Regions from separate parts of the Lysinibacillus sp. LK3 genome, predicted to be linked through region 3. Evidence: riboswitches for the same ligand, from Rfam matches in the RefSeq annotation. Region 3 holds a riboswitch; each other region holds the start of a gene.
What was found. Region 3 has a riboswitch for cobalamin ahead of VK91_RS09675 (ferredoxin). Riboswitches for the same ligand answer to the same signal wherever they lie in the genome.
Positions count from the first base shown of each region.

Region 1: linked by a shared signal. The riboswitch ahead of VK91_RS15845 (hypothetical protein) and the one ahead of VK91_RS09675 (ferredoxin) in region 3 are both predicted to bind cobalamin.
Region 2: linked by a shared signal. The riboswitch ahead of VK91_RS14370 (ABC transporter substrate-binding protein) and the one ahead of VK91_RS09675 (ferredoxin) in region 3 are both predicted to bind cobalamin.

Region 1 covers NZ_LDUJ01000021.1:162,952-168,397, forward strand. Annotated here, with positions in the region: gene VK91_RS15825 (C40 family peptidase) at 1-495, shown strand, start outside; gene ytvI (sporulation integral membrane protein YtvI) at 658-1,716, opposite strand; gene VK91_RS15835 (hypothetical protein) at 1,807-2,361, shown strand; gene VK91_RS15840 (glutathione peroxidase) at 2,442-2,987, shown strand; cobalamin riboswitch at 3,112-3,310, shown strand; gene VK91_RS15845 (hypothetical protein) at 3,468-4,025, shown strand; gene VK91_RS15850 (ABC transporter substrate-binding protein) at 4,009-4,959, shown strand; gene VK91_RS15855 (tyrosine-protein phosphatase) at 5,105-5,446, shown strand, end outside.
Region 2 covers NZ_LDUJ01000019.1:17,849-23,294, forward strand. Annotated here, with positions in the region: gene VK91_RS14360 (adenosylcobinamide amidohydrolase) at 1-234, opposite strand, end outside; gene VK91_RS14365 (iron ABC transporter permease) at 231-1,232, opposite strand; gene VK91_RS14370 (ABC transporter substrate-binding protein) at 1,229-2,197, opposite strand; cobalamin riboswitch at 2,334-2,517, opposite strand; gene VK91_RS14375 (acyl-CoA dehydrogenase family protein) at 2,575-4,242, opposite strand; gene VK91_RS14380 (class I adenylate-forming enzyme family protein) at 4,244-5,446, opposite strand, start outside.
Region 3 covers NZ_LDUJ01000014.1:350,692-356,137, forward strand. Annotated here, with positions in the region: gene VK91_RS09655 (energy-coupling factor ABC transporter ATP-binding protein) at 1-17, opposite strand, end outside; gene cbiQ (cobalt ECF transporter T component CbiQ) at 14-787, opposite strand; gene VK91_RS09665 (energy-coupling factor ABC transporter substrate-binding protein) at 793-1,065, opposite strand; gene VK91_RS09670 (energy-coupling factor ABC transporter permease) at 1,069-1,815, opposite strand; cobalamin riboswitch at 1,964-2,149, opposite strand; cobalamin riboswitch at 2,401-2,583, shown strand; gene VK91_RS09675 (ferredoxin) at 2,729-3,100, shown strand; gene cobJ (precorrin-3B C(17)-methyltransferase) at 3,105-4,772, shown strand; gene VK91_RS09685 (sirohydrochlorin chelatase) at 4,787-5,446, shown strand, end outside.

The sequences.
Region 1 (5,446 bases), on a different contig from region 3:
GAAGCAGAGCGTAAAGCAGCTGAAGAAGAGGCAGCTCGTTTACGTGCACTTCAAGCAGCTACACCAGTTATACAAGCAACTCAAAATAATGGTGGAGGCGAACCACAAAAAATTATTGTTGGGTCAGGAGCTGGCACTGTTTCTTCAGGAGATGCCATTTCAACAGCTAAACAATTCCTAGGACGTCCTTATGTTTGGGGTGGTAGCAACCCATCAACAGGTTTTGACTGTTCAGGTCTTGTACAATGGTCATATAAGCAAGCGGGTGTTTCTTTACCTCGTACAGCATCACAACAATATTTAGCAACACAACGCATTTCAGCAGGTGAAGCACGCGTTGGGGACTTAGTGTTCTTCAGCTATGGTTCAGGTGTAGCACACGTAGGTATTTATTTAGGTAATAACACAATGATCGACGCTCAAAACAATGGTGTCGTAATTGAATCACTTGATTGGTGGAATCAATACTTAGTAGGCTTTGGACGTATTCAATAGGCCTCACTAATATATAGACGGTTGAGATAAGAAAAAGGTCATCTTTGTAGAGAAAAATATACAAAGATGACCTTTTTTGTTTTTGGAATGCTATTCTTTCAAAAGAAACAAGACGACTACTTCTATTCTTGAAAAGAGACTTTCCTGCATACTAAATTGATATTAAATTTTAAAATTTACTTTGATGACACCTGTCTCTTTCAAGGCAATAAAGAAAATAATAACGAATGGGCCGACAAGTAAACCGATAATACCAAATAACTGTAGACCTATGAACATGGAAATTAATGTTGGTAAAGTGGATAAACCGATATGGTCTCCCATTAATTTAGGCTCGACTACTCGACGAATAATAAGTAAAATAGCAGCTAAGATGAATAATTTTACAGCTATAGAGGTGTTTCCCATCAACAGGTGGTAAAGTCCCCATGGCGCTAGAATAATGATAGAGCCTAGGAATGGTACAATATCTATTAACCAGATAATAATCGTCATTGTTACTGCATATTTCGGTTGGATTAATAGCAGTCCAATGAGTGTGACGCCTCCAATAATAAAGCTTACAAATAAGTGAGCCTTCATATAGCCAAATGTTGCATCTTTTAAGCGATTTAAAATAATTTTTATCTTCTTTGCTGTATTGGGCTTTAAATATTTATAAGTGATTTGCTTTAACTTAGGCAAATCAAGCATAAATAGGAATAGCGCAATCATATAAACGAGAAGACTGATAAATAGGCTGGGTATCTCTGAAAAGAAGGCAGAAACTTTGCTATAATTAAAGAAGCTTAAAAAGGATTCTTCGACTTTCTTTATGAAATCCATAGTGGTTTTTTGAAGCGAAGCACTTACTTCAGGTGGAAAGTCTTCTGTGTATTTAGAAATATTTTCTTGCATATGAAGCCACATATCTGATAGCTTGGAAATATAATAGGGAGCTTGCTTAGATAGTAAAATTATTTGTGTCATTATTTGTGTAATAGAAAGATAACAAATAATAGATATAACAATAACACTCACTATGTAAATAAAAGCAACTGCTATTTTCCGTGACATTTTCCATTTCCGTTTAAAGAACATGACAATTGGTTCTAAGAAAAATGCACTAATCCCAGCAAGTATTAAAGGCATGGACACTGGGATAACAAAATAGGCAGCTAAAAGTAGTGATATTATCACAATCAACCGAAAAATCAATTTCCTAGCATTAAATTTATTCATAAACTCACCTTCTTTGCGAAAAAAATTAAGTTAAGTGTACCATAAATCAAATTTTATTACGTTCTGAAACAATAAAGGTAGGGATGAATTATGGAAAAAGAGATTTTGCAACTTTTTAGTAATCTAACAGAGCATGATCGCGATATTCAATATGAATCTTACGAGGAATTAATGAAAATTATGCAGGAACCCGTAGATTGGACATATGCAGTTTGGGAACAGCTAATAAAAGCACTTACATACAATAATGGTTATTCTCGTGCACGTGCTGCACAAATTTTATGCGCTTTAGCTGCAAAAAGTGATCCAGAAGAAAGGGTCTTGGAGGATTTTTTAAAGATTTGGGCTGTGACTTACGATGAACAATCTGCTACGGCAAGGCATGCATTACAAGCAATTTGGAAAATTGGACAGGCGGGTCCAGTACAAAGAGATTTGGTTGTATCGTATCTAGCTAAAAGATTTCAAACATGTATAGATGAAAAACAGCCATCTCTTATTCGTCAGGATATTATTATGTCATTTAAAAAGTTATATGATCAAACAAATGACTCGAAATTATTAGATATTGCCCATCGTTTAATTAATGAAGAACAAGATGCTAAATATAAAAAGAAGTATAAGTCAGCCATCCGTTCAAAGTAGCGAGGTGGTGTTTTTTTGTGCAAATTCTTTGATGAACGATAGAATAGTCAACTATAATGAATGAAAAAAGGGGATTATGCATGAGCATTTATAATTATCTAGTTCGGAAGCCTAATGGCGAAATTTTATCGATGGAAACATATCGTGGAAAAACAATGTTAATTGTTAACACGGCAAACCAATGCCGATTTACATATCAATTTGAAGACTTACAGAAAATGTATGATAAATATGGAAAAGAGAATTTTGTAGTTCTTGGATTCCCTTGTGATCAATTTGGCCATCAAAATCCTGAAGATGGGGAGGAAACTAAGCATCTATGCAAGGTAAACTATGGGGTCACATTCCCGATTTTTGAGCTTGTACAGGTAAATGGAGAGGCTACCCATCCACTCTTTAATTATTTAAAGCATGAAGTGGATTACCGAGAGTTTGGGAAGGCAAGTATGCAGGAGAAAATGTTGGCAGAAGCAATTGTTCAACTTGCCCCAAGCTTTTTAGATGGTCGTAATATTCGCTGGAACTTTACAAAATTTCTAGTAGATGCTAATGGTAAGTCCGTCGCACGCTTTGAACCAACAGATTCACAGCTCGATATTGAAAAAGCAATTGAAACACTATTATAGTAAATTTCTTAATAATGTAAAAATTAGTTAGGGTTTTCTCTTCAAGTAGAAATAATGCTATATTTTAAAACTGAGCACAGCTATTTTTTCTGAAGCATATATGATAAACTGCTTTACAAATGAAATATTCTTGCAGAATAAAGGTGCTAATTAGCATAATCGGGAATCCGGTGAAAAACCGGAGCTGTTTCCGCAACTGTAAGTGCAGCCATTATAAAGATTTACCACTGTCTCAAAGAAGATGGGAAGGTCCTTTATAACACATTCGTTTCATGTGACGAACTGTACAAGCCAGGAGACCGACCTTTATTTGAACGTATAAAAACTTCTCGGAAGCTAGGAGGATATACGGCAAATACATAGGCTTTGTCTAGTTTGATGGCTCATTATGTTATTTTTGTCGTTCCTTTGCAAAAAGGAGCGACTTTTTTATGCCTTTCAAATAAGAATTTTTCATTATAGAAAATAGGGGGGAAGCAAGTGAAAAAAGATGCCCGTTATTCTTGTTATCCATTTATGCGTGAGAAAGCTTCAACGGTCGATTTTGAAATTCGAACAGATAGCCTGACAACACATCTAGGAGTTGCATTAGCTGCGGTAAAAAAAGAGGATGTTCAAGTTGTTGCTGAGGATTTATTGCTTATGTTACCTATGGCTTATCATGTGAATGGCTCAGTTCGTGGGAAATTAGCAGTAACTGAAGAGGATTTATCTTGGTTAAGTGAACGTTATGATTTTTACGTTCGCCATGTGAAGGAAGAGATTCAAAGTTTTGTTTTACCTCAAGGAACAGAGGCAGCTTCAGCCTTACATCTTTGTCGCAGTGAGGCAAAAAAATCATATCGTACTTTACACAAAGTATCAGAAGAACGAGAGGTTCCTGCTATTCTTTTCGATTACCTTGGTTTATTAGCTAATGTATGTTTTGTCATGGCTGTTTTTATGAATCAGCAAGCTGGAATAGCGGAAATACGGTTTATTAGTAAATCCTACCCAATGAAAAAGAAAAAGGAGAATAACAATGAAAAAAGTATTTAATTTCCAATGGCTATCAGTGCTCTTACTTGCACTGGTATTAGCAGGCTGTGGCACTGCTGAAGATACAAAAAATAAAGATGCTTCGCAAGATACACAACAAGCAGAGAAAACAAGCTATAAAGTGACAGATGACCGTGGAGTGGAAATAGAGTTTAATGAAGTACCAAAAACAGTTGTATCTTTACAACCAAGTAATACTGAAATTTTGTTTGCTTTAGGTGTTGGCAATAAAATTGTAGGAGCAACTGAGTACGATACTTACCCAGAGGAAGCACAAAAAATTGAACGTGTCTCGGATACTATGAACTTTAACAGTGAAAGAATTTTAGCGTTAAAGCCAGATGTTGTCATTGCTTATACAATCGGTGATAAGGATGCCCTAAAGCCGCTTGAGGACGCAGGAATTAAAGTGTTTGTTATTCAATCTGCGACTACTTTCGACGATGTTTATGGAGATATCGAACAAATTGCTGCTGTGATGGATGTTCCTGATAAAGGAAATAAATTAAACGAAGAGATTAAAGCGAAAATTGCTGAAGTACAAACGAAGGTGAAGGATGTAAAAACGCCGAAAAATGTTTATTTAGAGGTTAGCCCTAAGCCAGACATATATACAGCAGGCTCTAGCACTTTCCAGCAAGAAATATTAGATGCAGCTAATGTTAATAATGTTTTTTCTGACTTGAATAGCTGGGCAAAAGTGAATGAGGAAGATGTTATTGCGAAAAATCCAGATGTTATTTTAACAACAGTAAACTATACAGAAGATCCAATAGGAGAAATTCTTGGACGAGATGGTTGGAATACTGTGAAAGCTATTCAAAACAAAGCGGTATTGTCCATTGATACAGATATCTCTAATCGACCTGGTCCGCGTATTGGTGAAGCTGTAGAATTAGTAGCGAAGGCTGTGTACCCAGAGTTATTTAAATAAGAAATGTTTCCATGCTAGCTGTCAGCTATTCAGCTAGCATTTTTTATGTGGTTTAAATTATTACCTAGCGTGAAAATTGGAATTAATGTAGTTTGTTCTTTAAAATAAAAGTAAGTATGCTTGATAATCTTAGGAGGTGTAGTGATTGGAGCAATTAGAGACAAAGGTAATTCCATTTGAAGCAGTCTATAATTTCCGAGACATGGGTGGATATAAAACAAAAGATGGGCGTAGGGTAAAGAACGGTTTATTTTACCGCTCAGCTGCCCTTGGAAAAATGACACTGTCGGATAAAGAGCTATTTGAAACGTTAGGGATTAAGACCATTTTTGATTATCGCGATAACAATGAGGCGTATCATAATCCTAACCCAGTGTTCTCGCATGCTCAATATATACAAATCCCAGCGAAGGGTAATCATGCTTTTGAAATGCCAACCAATGCTGGTGGTAGAGATTTCTATAAAGTGGTAAGCCCTGAGATGTTT
Region 2 (5,446 bases), on a different contig from region 3:
AGCCATTTTTTTAGCCAAAGCACGAGCATTATAAGAAAGAATATTTTGTCCATCAATCGAAACGGTTCCAGCAGTAGCTGGTAAAATACCACTCATTACTTTTAATAATGTGGATTTCCCGCTACCATTCGGCCCTAGAATGCCAAGAATTTTTCCTTTTTCAACAGTAAAACTAATGTCCTTGACGATTGGTACATCTTCATAGCCACCTGATAGATGTTCAACAACAATCATGCCCGTACCCCCTTGCTTCTTCGCTGCTTATAAAAAATATAGGAGAAAACAGGTGCTCCAATAAATGCCGTAATAACACCAATTGGTAGCTCTCTTGGCACAATGATTGTTCGTGCTACTAAGTCGCAAATAATGAGTAATGTTGCACCATTGAAAAAAGATAATGGTAATAAGTGGCGATGATCAGAACCCCAAATCATCCTTGTCATATGCGGCACCACTAATCCTACAAAGCCAATTGTGCCAGAAACTGCTACAGCTGCTCCAGTTAGCATGGAGCCACCTGTTAATATCAAATATTTACTGCGCTTTACATTAACACCTAAATGTTTTGCTCGCTCTTCACCATACAACAAGACATTTAATTCTCGTCTTTGTGTCCATAGCATTATTGAACCTACAATCACAAATGGAATGATCATTTGGACATATGGCCAACCACGCATCGAAACAGAACCAAGTAGCCAGCCTATTACCTGACGTAATTCTTCACCAGATAAGGCAATCATTAATGAAATGAGGGAACCTAAAAATGAACTAAAAATAACACCTGTTAATATCAACGTTTCCATTTTTAATGAGCGGTCTACGAGTCTAGCAAAGCTCATAACAACTACCATCGTAATGATAGCACCAATCATACTGAAGATTGGCAGCGCATACAAACCGACAACAGGTATAGAAATACTAAAAAAGATCGTTAAAACAGCACCAACAGAAGCCCCTGATGAAACCCCTAGTGTATATGGATCTGCTAATGGATTTTTTAATAAACCTTGGAAAGCTGCTCCAGCAATAGCTAGAGATGCGCCTACTAGTCCCGCTAATAACACTCGAGGCAAACGAATTTTCCAAAAGATATTGGCGGCTGTTTCATCAACCGCCTTATTCCACAATACTTCTAGTGGAATATGAACTGAGCCTATCGCTACGCCACACCAGATGCTAATAAGAAGAAGCGTACATGTTAGTGTATAGGCTAGTGCTATTTTTTTCACTTAAATACCTCAGGATAGATCGCTTTTGCTAATTCTTCTAGACCTTCTGCTAAACGTGGCCCTTGACGACTTGTTGTACTTTCATCTACCTGCACAATCGCATTATTTTTTATGGCATTAATCGTATCAAAGCCCGCACGTTTTGGTATTTTCGTTAAAATATCTGGTACATAATGATATGTCACCACGATGACATCTGGATTTTTTGCGATAATTTGTTCTGCATCAATTTTATACCAATTATCGCCATCTACAGCTACATTCTCTGCATTGATCATTTCAAGCATAGCGTTCATAAATGTACCATTGCCAGCTGTATAAATATCTGGCTCATCTGATGCTTCAACTAACACTTTTTTGGGTTCAACATCCTTGACTTTAGACAAAACTTCTTCTACTTTTGCCTTCATATTAGCGACAATTTTTTCTGCCTCTGGTAATTTCCCTGTAGCACGTCCAAGTTGCTCAATTGTTGTATATGTTTCATTAAAGTCTTGTGCATTTTTTACAACAAATACTTTCAAACCTGCTGATTCAAGCTGTGCAATAGCCTCTTCTGAAAGAGACATGCTAGATTCGTGTGAAAAAACGATATCTGGTTTTAAGGCAATAATTTTTTCAATATCGTATTCCATACCGCCAACCTTATCCTTCTCAGCTGCCTCTGGCGGATAATCGTCGTTGTCCGTAACACCAACTATTTCATCATTTAAACCTAGTCCAAAAAGGATTTCGGTATTACTCGGTATAAGTGAAACAATTTTCTTAGGAGGTGCTTCAAGTGTAATGTCCTTACCAAGGGCATCTGTTATCGTCATTGGGAATGTTGCTTCATCCACCTGTGCTGTTTCTTGCTGTGTTTGCTGCTCGTTAGATGGCTTGTTATCTTTTGCTTCCTGCCCACAAGCAGCTAGCAAGCCTACTGCTAAAAATGCTGATAATCCTATTTTCCAAAATTTCTTCATGTGAATCCTCCTTCGTTGATCCGTGCGACATTTCGCTTTATTCTACATCAAAATAAAACCCCTCATCTTTGATCGATGAGGGGGCAAAATCGCACCAAAAAAACTGATACAAAATCCACCACCCTATCCTCGTAGGTTGTCATGTCGTTATAAAGGCAGGTCTCCTGGCTAGTGCTACTTGCGATTTTTCAAGCCTTCCCGAAATCTTCAGTGGCATCATTTGAAAAAACTCACACTTACAGTGGCGGGACCGCATCGGAATTACACCGATTTCCCTTTTCACTTTACTTAAGTAAAGAACCTTTATAATATTCAGTTGATTTCATTATACATGAAAATGAAAAAAGTCGCCTCCATTCAAGACGACTCCCCGGCCATTATACAATTTCAGAAAAGTATTGGACTGTTTTCATTTGAGCACCCATTTCTCTTAATGACCATGTCTGTTCTAAATAAACGTCTGCTAGTTTTTCATATTTCCCACCAAATTTATGTGCCCACTCAACCGCTATGACACTTTCATAAAGGTGAGCCATTTTTTCCGCCATACCTTTAGCTTCAAAAGTTTTCGTTGCCTCGTCTAAAGCGCTAAAAATTCGCAGTTTCACAGACATATTCGCCAATTGTTCTTTAACGATTTGTACTAGTGAGCTGTCAGCTAATTTGTCTAATCGTTCCTCCATCTCATGTACAAACAGTTCATGAGCATGAAACTTATCTACTAAACGAATGAGTTCTAAGGCCAAAATATTAGCCGTCCCCTCCCACACCGTTAACACTTGGGCGTCTCTTAATAAGCGGGGCGTTACAAAGTCTTCTATATAGCCATTACCTCCGTGTAATTCAATTGCCTCACTAGCATAATGAACAGCTTGCTCTGCTGTTTCCTTTTTCATAATGGCAATATATAAACGATTCATAATAAGATCTTGCTGAGTTCCCTGTCCACTTGTCACTTTATCGTATAATTGGATAAGATCAAAAACTGTCGCTACTTCCACGTGCAACTTAGCTGCAAACTTCCCTAAAGTATCCTGAATCATAGGGTACTGTGTTAAGGGCTTGCCAAATGCATGTCGATTGCTTACATAATGTTTTGCCTCTAAGAAGCCGCGACGCATAATACCAATTGAAGCGACTGCATTACAAATTCTAGAGAGATTTAGTGCTTCTAGCATATAATAAATCCCTTTATTTTGCTCCCCTACAACATAGGCAAGTGCACCATCAAATTCTACCTCACCAGAGGGAACTGCCCGAACGCCTAGCTTATCTTTCAGTCGGCGAATACGTAGATGATTTGTTGTTCCATCTTCTTTGCGCCAAGGAACTGCAAACAATGTTAAGCCTTTGGAACCTGCTGGCGCACCTTCTAGTCGTGCCAATACCATCGCTACACCACACATGCCCGCATTGGATGCAAAATATTTTTCACCATATAGACGATACGCAGTGCCATCCTTTCTCGCCTCCACCACATTTGCACCTACGTCAGAGCCTCCTTGACGTTCTGTTAAAAAGGTCGCACCTTCATATAAATCTGTGTCACCTGTTGCACACACATGTGGTAAAAAACGATGCTTTACCTCTTCATCTGCATAATGATCTAATAGATAGGCAGTAGCCATCGTCAATGTTACGGGACAATAAAAACCAGGTTCTGCATGTGATAGCAAATAACCTTGTGCAAAGCTATAAACATAATTCCCCTTGTGGCCTAGCTGCGGAATATGCTTGTGTACATAACCTACAATCCCAGTATTATATGTCTCTTCAATCGTTTTTTTATAGCCATCATTAACCCAAACCTCTGATATCTCTTCACCATAGGCATCATATTTTTGAAGGCGAGGCTCACCCTGTCGATCTGTATGTTTTGCCCTCGCATCAATATCACCTGCACATAGCTCACCAAAATCTGTTAACTCTCGTTGGGCATAGGATAAAAACTCTTTATCTAACATCATTTCTACTATTTTTTGAAGCGTGTCATCTTCAGTAAAAAAGTTCGTAGTACGCATTGCTTCTTGTTGTAATACTTTCATGCTATCTCACCTCTTGCCCCTTTAAATTTTGTTTTAATATTTTGCCTGATGCATTGCGTGGTAGCGCTTCTACTTTTTCAAAAATACGTGGTATTTTAAACTTTGCAAGATGCTCCTCTAAATAAGCTTTCAAAGCTTCCTCATGGATGTCTTGTTTAGCAGAATACACCGCCTTTACAGTTTCCCCCCATTGCGGATGTGGTACACCAATTACCGCAACCTCGAATATACCTTCAAAGCTCAATAAACAATCTTCAATTTCTTTCGGATAAATGTTGACACCTCCCGAAATAATGACATCCTTTTTACGATCTACGATCCAAATAAAACCATCTTCATCCTTGCGAGCTAGATCTCCGGTTTTTAACCAACCATCAATAAAGGCTTCATTAGTAGCTACTTCATCCTTATAGTAGCCAAGCATGTTGCCCTCACCCAACAAGACAATTTCCCCTACTTCGCCTACATTTACATCTTCTCCACTGTCATTCACAATACGCAACTCTGTACCAAGTGGCGCCCGCTGACCAATACTTCCTGCCTTTGCTTCATGCTCCTTGCCAAATAATAATGAACCACTTGGACCTGCCTCTGTTAATCCATATACACAAGTCAAATTATTTGTGCGGAATGCCTGCTGAATGAACCGAACCTCACTTTGAGATAACGGTGCCCCACCATAGACCCACCATTTCATAGAAGACAAATCTGCCGAATGTAGCCTTGGCAGTTGTGCCGTTAATAAATAAGCAACAGGTGCACCAAAGAAATGTGTTGTTTTCTCCTTTTCAATGGAATCAATGAATAAATCGGGTGTAAAAGTTGGTGTTAATACATTTGTTGAGCCTACCAATACACCCGCCATTAAAAATAAATGTAATGGTGCAGAGTGTGTTAATGGCATCATAAGCAAAATACGGCTCTCAGGCTTTACCTCCATTTCAACAGCTATCATTTGCGCCACTGTTAAAATATTACGGTAGCTAAATAACACACCCTTTGGTTTTCCTGTCGTGCCAGATGTATATAAAATCGTGGAAGGGTCATCCTCTTGTAACTGACAATCAATTGTTTGTGTACTAGCATTTTGAAGCATTGATTCATACTGATGCCATCCCACTTTTTCTTGGCCTGTTTTAATTTTTAACGGAATACCGGCTAGCTGTTCAACTGCTGCAAAAATAGCCTCATGTACGACAATTGC
Region 3 (5,446 bases):
AAATAAAATGCTGTCATGTAAAATACCCTCCATATACGATGAGGACTAGTAAAATAGCTGCCATGCCTAGCCAATTTTTCTTGCTATAAGAGCCCATCTCTTGCCAGTAGACGGCCTCGCCTCCACGTGATTGCATGGCATTGTTGAGCTCTCGGCTACGCTGAAACATTTCCACAAATAATGCCACAATAAGCATGGAGACAGAGCGTAGCCATTGCATCGGTGAATGATAGCCAAGACGTGCTTGCTGGGCGAGATGTATATTTTGCATGCTTTCTAAAAACATAAAAATAAAACGATAGATTAGTTCGACGAGCTCCACTAATAAAGAGGGAAGTCGCCATTGTCGTAGCACATAACATATTCCTTGTACGGAAGTGGTTAGAATTAAAAAGTATAAACAACTAATGCTGCCAAGGACAATAAAGAACAGCTGTTGCGCTGCTAACACACTTGCATTCCCAATAAAGACAGTCCAATTCCTAAATGTAAACGACCAAATATGGGCAGGGAGTGCATTCGTTGATGATGTAAAGGAAAGTAAAATAGATACGAGACTTGTTAATAAGAAAAAGCTAGGTAGCAATAATAATTTGCCGTAGTATGCAAGCGGAATTTTTGCACCTAAAATGATAAAAGCACTCATTACAAAAAATGTAATGAGTGAAAGTCGTTCATCTCTCATGATGAGCGTTATGAGAAGTAGTCCAAGTGAAAATATCATTTTTTCTAGCGGATGAACGGACGCTAGCTTATTCAGATAGGCATACTTATCAATGAGTAACATAATGGTTAACCTTCTTTGTGTTTGCCACGCATATAGCCGATGAAGTAGCCAATAAAGCCAGCTCCTATAGCTGCCTGTAGCACGAATAATAAGCTTTCGATTTCACCACTTGGTGGCTCCCATAGACTTTCAAACCATGGTTCATATTCCGCATTGATTTCACCGATAGCTGCTTCTGCTTCTCCATCAGCACCACCAAATTCAGCACCTTTTTGTATGAATAAGGGAATGATGGCTAACAACACAACAATTGCTAATAACAATAAATTTTTTTTCATTTGTTAATGTGCCTCCTTTGTTGAGAAAACACGTAACGTTTTTAATTCGCTAACATTGTATTTTTTCAAGAAATTCATCACAATGACCGTTAAAATTCCTTCACTCACTGCTAAAGGAATTTGAGTTAAGGCAAAAATACCTGCAAACTTTGTAAAGGATGCCATAAAGCCTCCAACCTCTGAAGGAAAGGCTAGTGCTAGTTGTACAGAAGTCACAATGTATGTACCTAAATCACCAAGCATAGCTGCAAAGAATATGGCTAGTGAAAATGACAACCCTACTTTTTGAGCCCCTTTAAAGACAAAGTAAGCAATAAAAGGACCAACAATAGCCATAGAAAAGGCATTAGCCCCTAAAGTTGTAATTCCTCCATGAGCTAATAATAAAGATTGAAATAATAAAACGATTGTTCCAATTACACTCATTGCTAGAGGGCCAAAGAGTACTGTCCCAAGTCCTACACCAGTTGGGTGAGAGCAACTACCTGTAACTGAAGGGATTTTTAGGGCGGATAGCACAAAGGCAAAGGCTCCTGAAAGCCCCAAAAGCATTTTTGTTTCAGGATTTTCATCAATGGTTTTTCGAATAGAACGCAATCCTAGAATGATAAATGGGATAGAGATCACCCACCAAAAAATAGCCCATTCGATTGGTAAAAAACCTTCCATGATATGCATGGCAAAGGCACGTTTTGGCACGATTAAAAAGGCCAGTAAAAAATAACTAAGTTTCCACCATGATAATTTCAAAAAGCTTTCCTCCTAACTAATTAATAGATTTTTAGAATATTGCGTGCGTAATTAAAAAAAGCACTTCTCCTTAGGTGGAAAAGTGCATAGCTAAAAAAGCAAATAACAGTCTCATCTGCTAAGCCGCACACCTATCCTCGTAGGTTGAAACGATCACTTATTTTTCGGCAGGTCTCCTGGCTCTAGTTCAATGCTTTATAGGTCTTCCCATCCGTTGGACAGTGACATATTCTATAAAGCTCCCTATTACAGTGGCGGGACCGCGCCGGGCTCAAACCGGCTTCCCTTTTAAGCAAAATGACAAGCACTTTGCACCGAAAAACATTCAAATTGTGAGATTTCACGACAAAGTGTAACATGAATTTCCATAAATATGCTATACCTTTTATGAAATTTTTTAAATTAAAGGTCAACAGTGAATATTCTGATAAAATTTTGTGCGCAAATTATATAGATTGTATAAATTTCATACCTAGTTCCATTCAAAATTGATAAATTTGTCATAAATTTTTAAAGAAATATTGAAATTTTAAAATAATAAGATATGATAAAGACAGTTTTCTATTTAAAATTCTAATAAAAATTTCATATAAAACGTCAATAAGTGCTCGAATAGCTCGAGATAATAGGGAAATTGGTGAAAATCCAATACAGCCCCCGCTACTGTAATAGCTGATGAAATCGCAAAGCCACTGGTACAAACTTGGGAAGGTGCGACAGTAAAATGAAGCTTAAGTCAGGAAACCTGCTTATTTGATTGTGCATGCAAACTTTTCGGAGGGAGAAGTTGAAGCGAAAGCGGGTACCTGTATTTCATTCTATTCGTTTTTATTTGGCTTCTACAAAACCTTTACTCTTCGTTATAGAGTAAAGGTTTTTCTTTTTCCAAAAAGCAAATGAGGGGAGACAGAAGATGACAACTTGGAATTTAGAGGGGATGAAAACACATCTCTTTATTTGCAATGGCAGTAGCTGCATGAAAAAGGATGGGGAGGAAATTACCTTAGCCATTCGAGATGAGATACAGCGGCAAGCACTCGATCAGGAAATACATACGACAAGAACGCGCTGTAATGGACGCTGCAAGGATGCTTGTGTGGTAATCGCTTATCCTCAAGGAAACTGGTATCGTGTGCCATCAACAGAGCATGCTAGAACACTAGTACAAGATTTACATCATGAATCCTTATACAACGAACATGTCTTTACACTTCGTGAAGGTACATTACAGCGTACTGCTCAAACAACTGCCATTAAAGGGATCGAAAAGGTGAAAGAGGGGTAACAACATGGCGCAAAAAGGAAAAATTTTCGTAGTAGGCTTTGGACCTGGAGATTTTAAGCATATTACGACACGTGCAGTAGAGGCTTTACAACAAAGTGATATGATTATAGGCTATAAAACCTATGTAGAGCTGATTCAAGATTTAGTAAGTGCAAAATCGATTGTTAGTACAGGCATGACAGAAGAAGTGTCGCGTGCACAGGAAGCCGTTCGTCAAGCTGAAGCAGGGAGCATCGTCTCAGTAATTTCGAGTGGTGATGCAGGCGTCTATGGCATGGCAGGATTAGTCTATGAGGTGTTAATTGAGCTAGGCTGGACAGAAGCAACAGGAATTGAAGTTGAAATTGTTCCTGGGATTTCTGCGATTAATTCATGCGCTAGCATACTTGGTGCACCTATTATGCATGATGCTTGTACAATCAGTTTGAGTGACCATCTAACACCTTGGAATTTAATTGCAAAGCGTGTCGAGGCAGCTGCGATGGCGGACTTTGTCATTGCTTTATACAATCCTAAAAGTGGACGTCGAACAAGACAAATTGTCGAGGCTCAACGAATACTTTTAGAATATCGTTCGCCAGACACACCAGTTGGGCTTGTGAAAAGTGCCTATCGAGAACGTCAAGAAGTGACCATGACAACACTAGCAGAAATGCTAGAACATGATATTGGTATGTTGACAACTGTCATTATCGGGAATTCGTCAACATTTTTCTATGACAATAAGATGATTACGCCCCGCGGTTACCAACGTAAATATACCCTGGGTGAAGAGAAACAGCCATTACGTCCACATCAACGTTTACGCGAAGAAAATGAACCTTGGGCAATGAACCAAGAGACAGGAACAGCGCGAAATGACTTTACGGCTGACCCTAATGCAGGGCGCTTTAATAAACCCAGTATAGCCGCTACGCCAAAGCCGAAAAAAACAGCTCTTGAAATGGCTACAGCGGCACTTGCAATGGTAAAAGGGACAAGCGCAGTCAAAGTAACACCGAAGCTTGTACAGCAAAAAATAGAATCTATTTTTGAATTAGCAGTAAGTCCTGGTGTAGCCAATAAGTTTTTTACTCCCCAGCAAATGATGACGTTAGCGGAGGTCGTTGGGGATGAGGGGACGATGGAATACACACCAGATCATCAAATTCATTTGAAAATACCAACGACTGCCCCTGAACAGATCACAGAGAAATTACAGGAAGTAGGGTTTTTATTAGCTCCGATTGGTGATGTGTTATCACTGAAGGCTTGTGATTTTTGCTACGGTGAAAAGGCTGATTCAATACCATATGCAGAGGAAATACAAGAAAAACTAGGCGGTATGTCCTTACCAAAGACATTAAATATTGGCTTTAATGGCTGTGGGATGGCCTGTTATCGGGCTGTATTTGATGATATTGGCATCGTCTACCGCAAAAGTAAATTCGATGTCTTTATTGGAGCAAAACCAGTCGGTCGTACAGCACACGCAGCACAGCCTGTTGTAGAAGGGCTGGAGCCTGAGCAACTAATTCCACTCATTACAGATATTATTGAAGAATATAAAGCAAATGCTCATCCAAATGAACGCTTATTTAAATATTTTAAACGTGTGAAAAAAATACTGCATTTTACGTATCAAGATATGTCTTCCAAAATAAAAGTAGAGCCAGCTCCGTGCGGCGACTAGTAAGGAGTAGAGAGATGAAAGCTATTTTATTTGTCGGCCATGGGAGCCGTTTAGCAGCAGGAAATGATGAGGTTCGTACATTTATCGAACAAATGACACCGCGTATTGATGAACAATTTTTAGTGGAAACTTGTTTCCTTGAATTTGCTTCACCTAACATCGAAGAAGGTATTACAAACTGTGTGAAAAAGGGAGCTACAGAGGTACATGTAATTCCAATCATTTTACTGCATGCAGGCCATTCAAAACTGCATATTCCAGCGGAAATCGAGCATGCACGTGAGCATTATCCAACGATTACCTTCACATATGGTCAAACAATTGGTATCCATGATGAAATCTTTGCCATTTTACAAGATCGCCTAGCTGAAATTGGCTTTAATTCAGAACAAGAGCAGGAAGACACAGCGATTTTATTGATTGCACGAGGTGGCAGTGATCCATCTGCTAATGGTGATTTTTATAAAATCACGCGACTTTTATGGGAAAAACTACCTGTAAAATACGTAGAAAGTGCTTTTATGGGTGTCACAGATCCACGAGTTGAAGAAGGAATTGAACGTTGTGTCAAACTAGGTGCAAAAAAAATCATCATGTTACCATACTTTTTATTCACAGGCATTTTGATGGAACGTATGCATGGCATGTGTGAGAAGTTTAATGAACTTTATCCA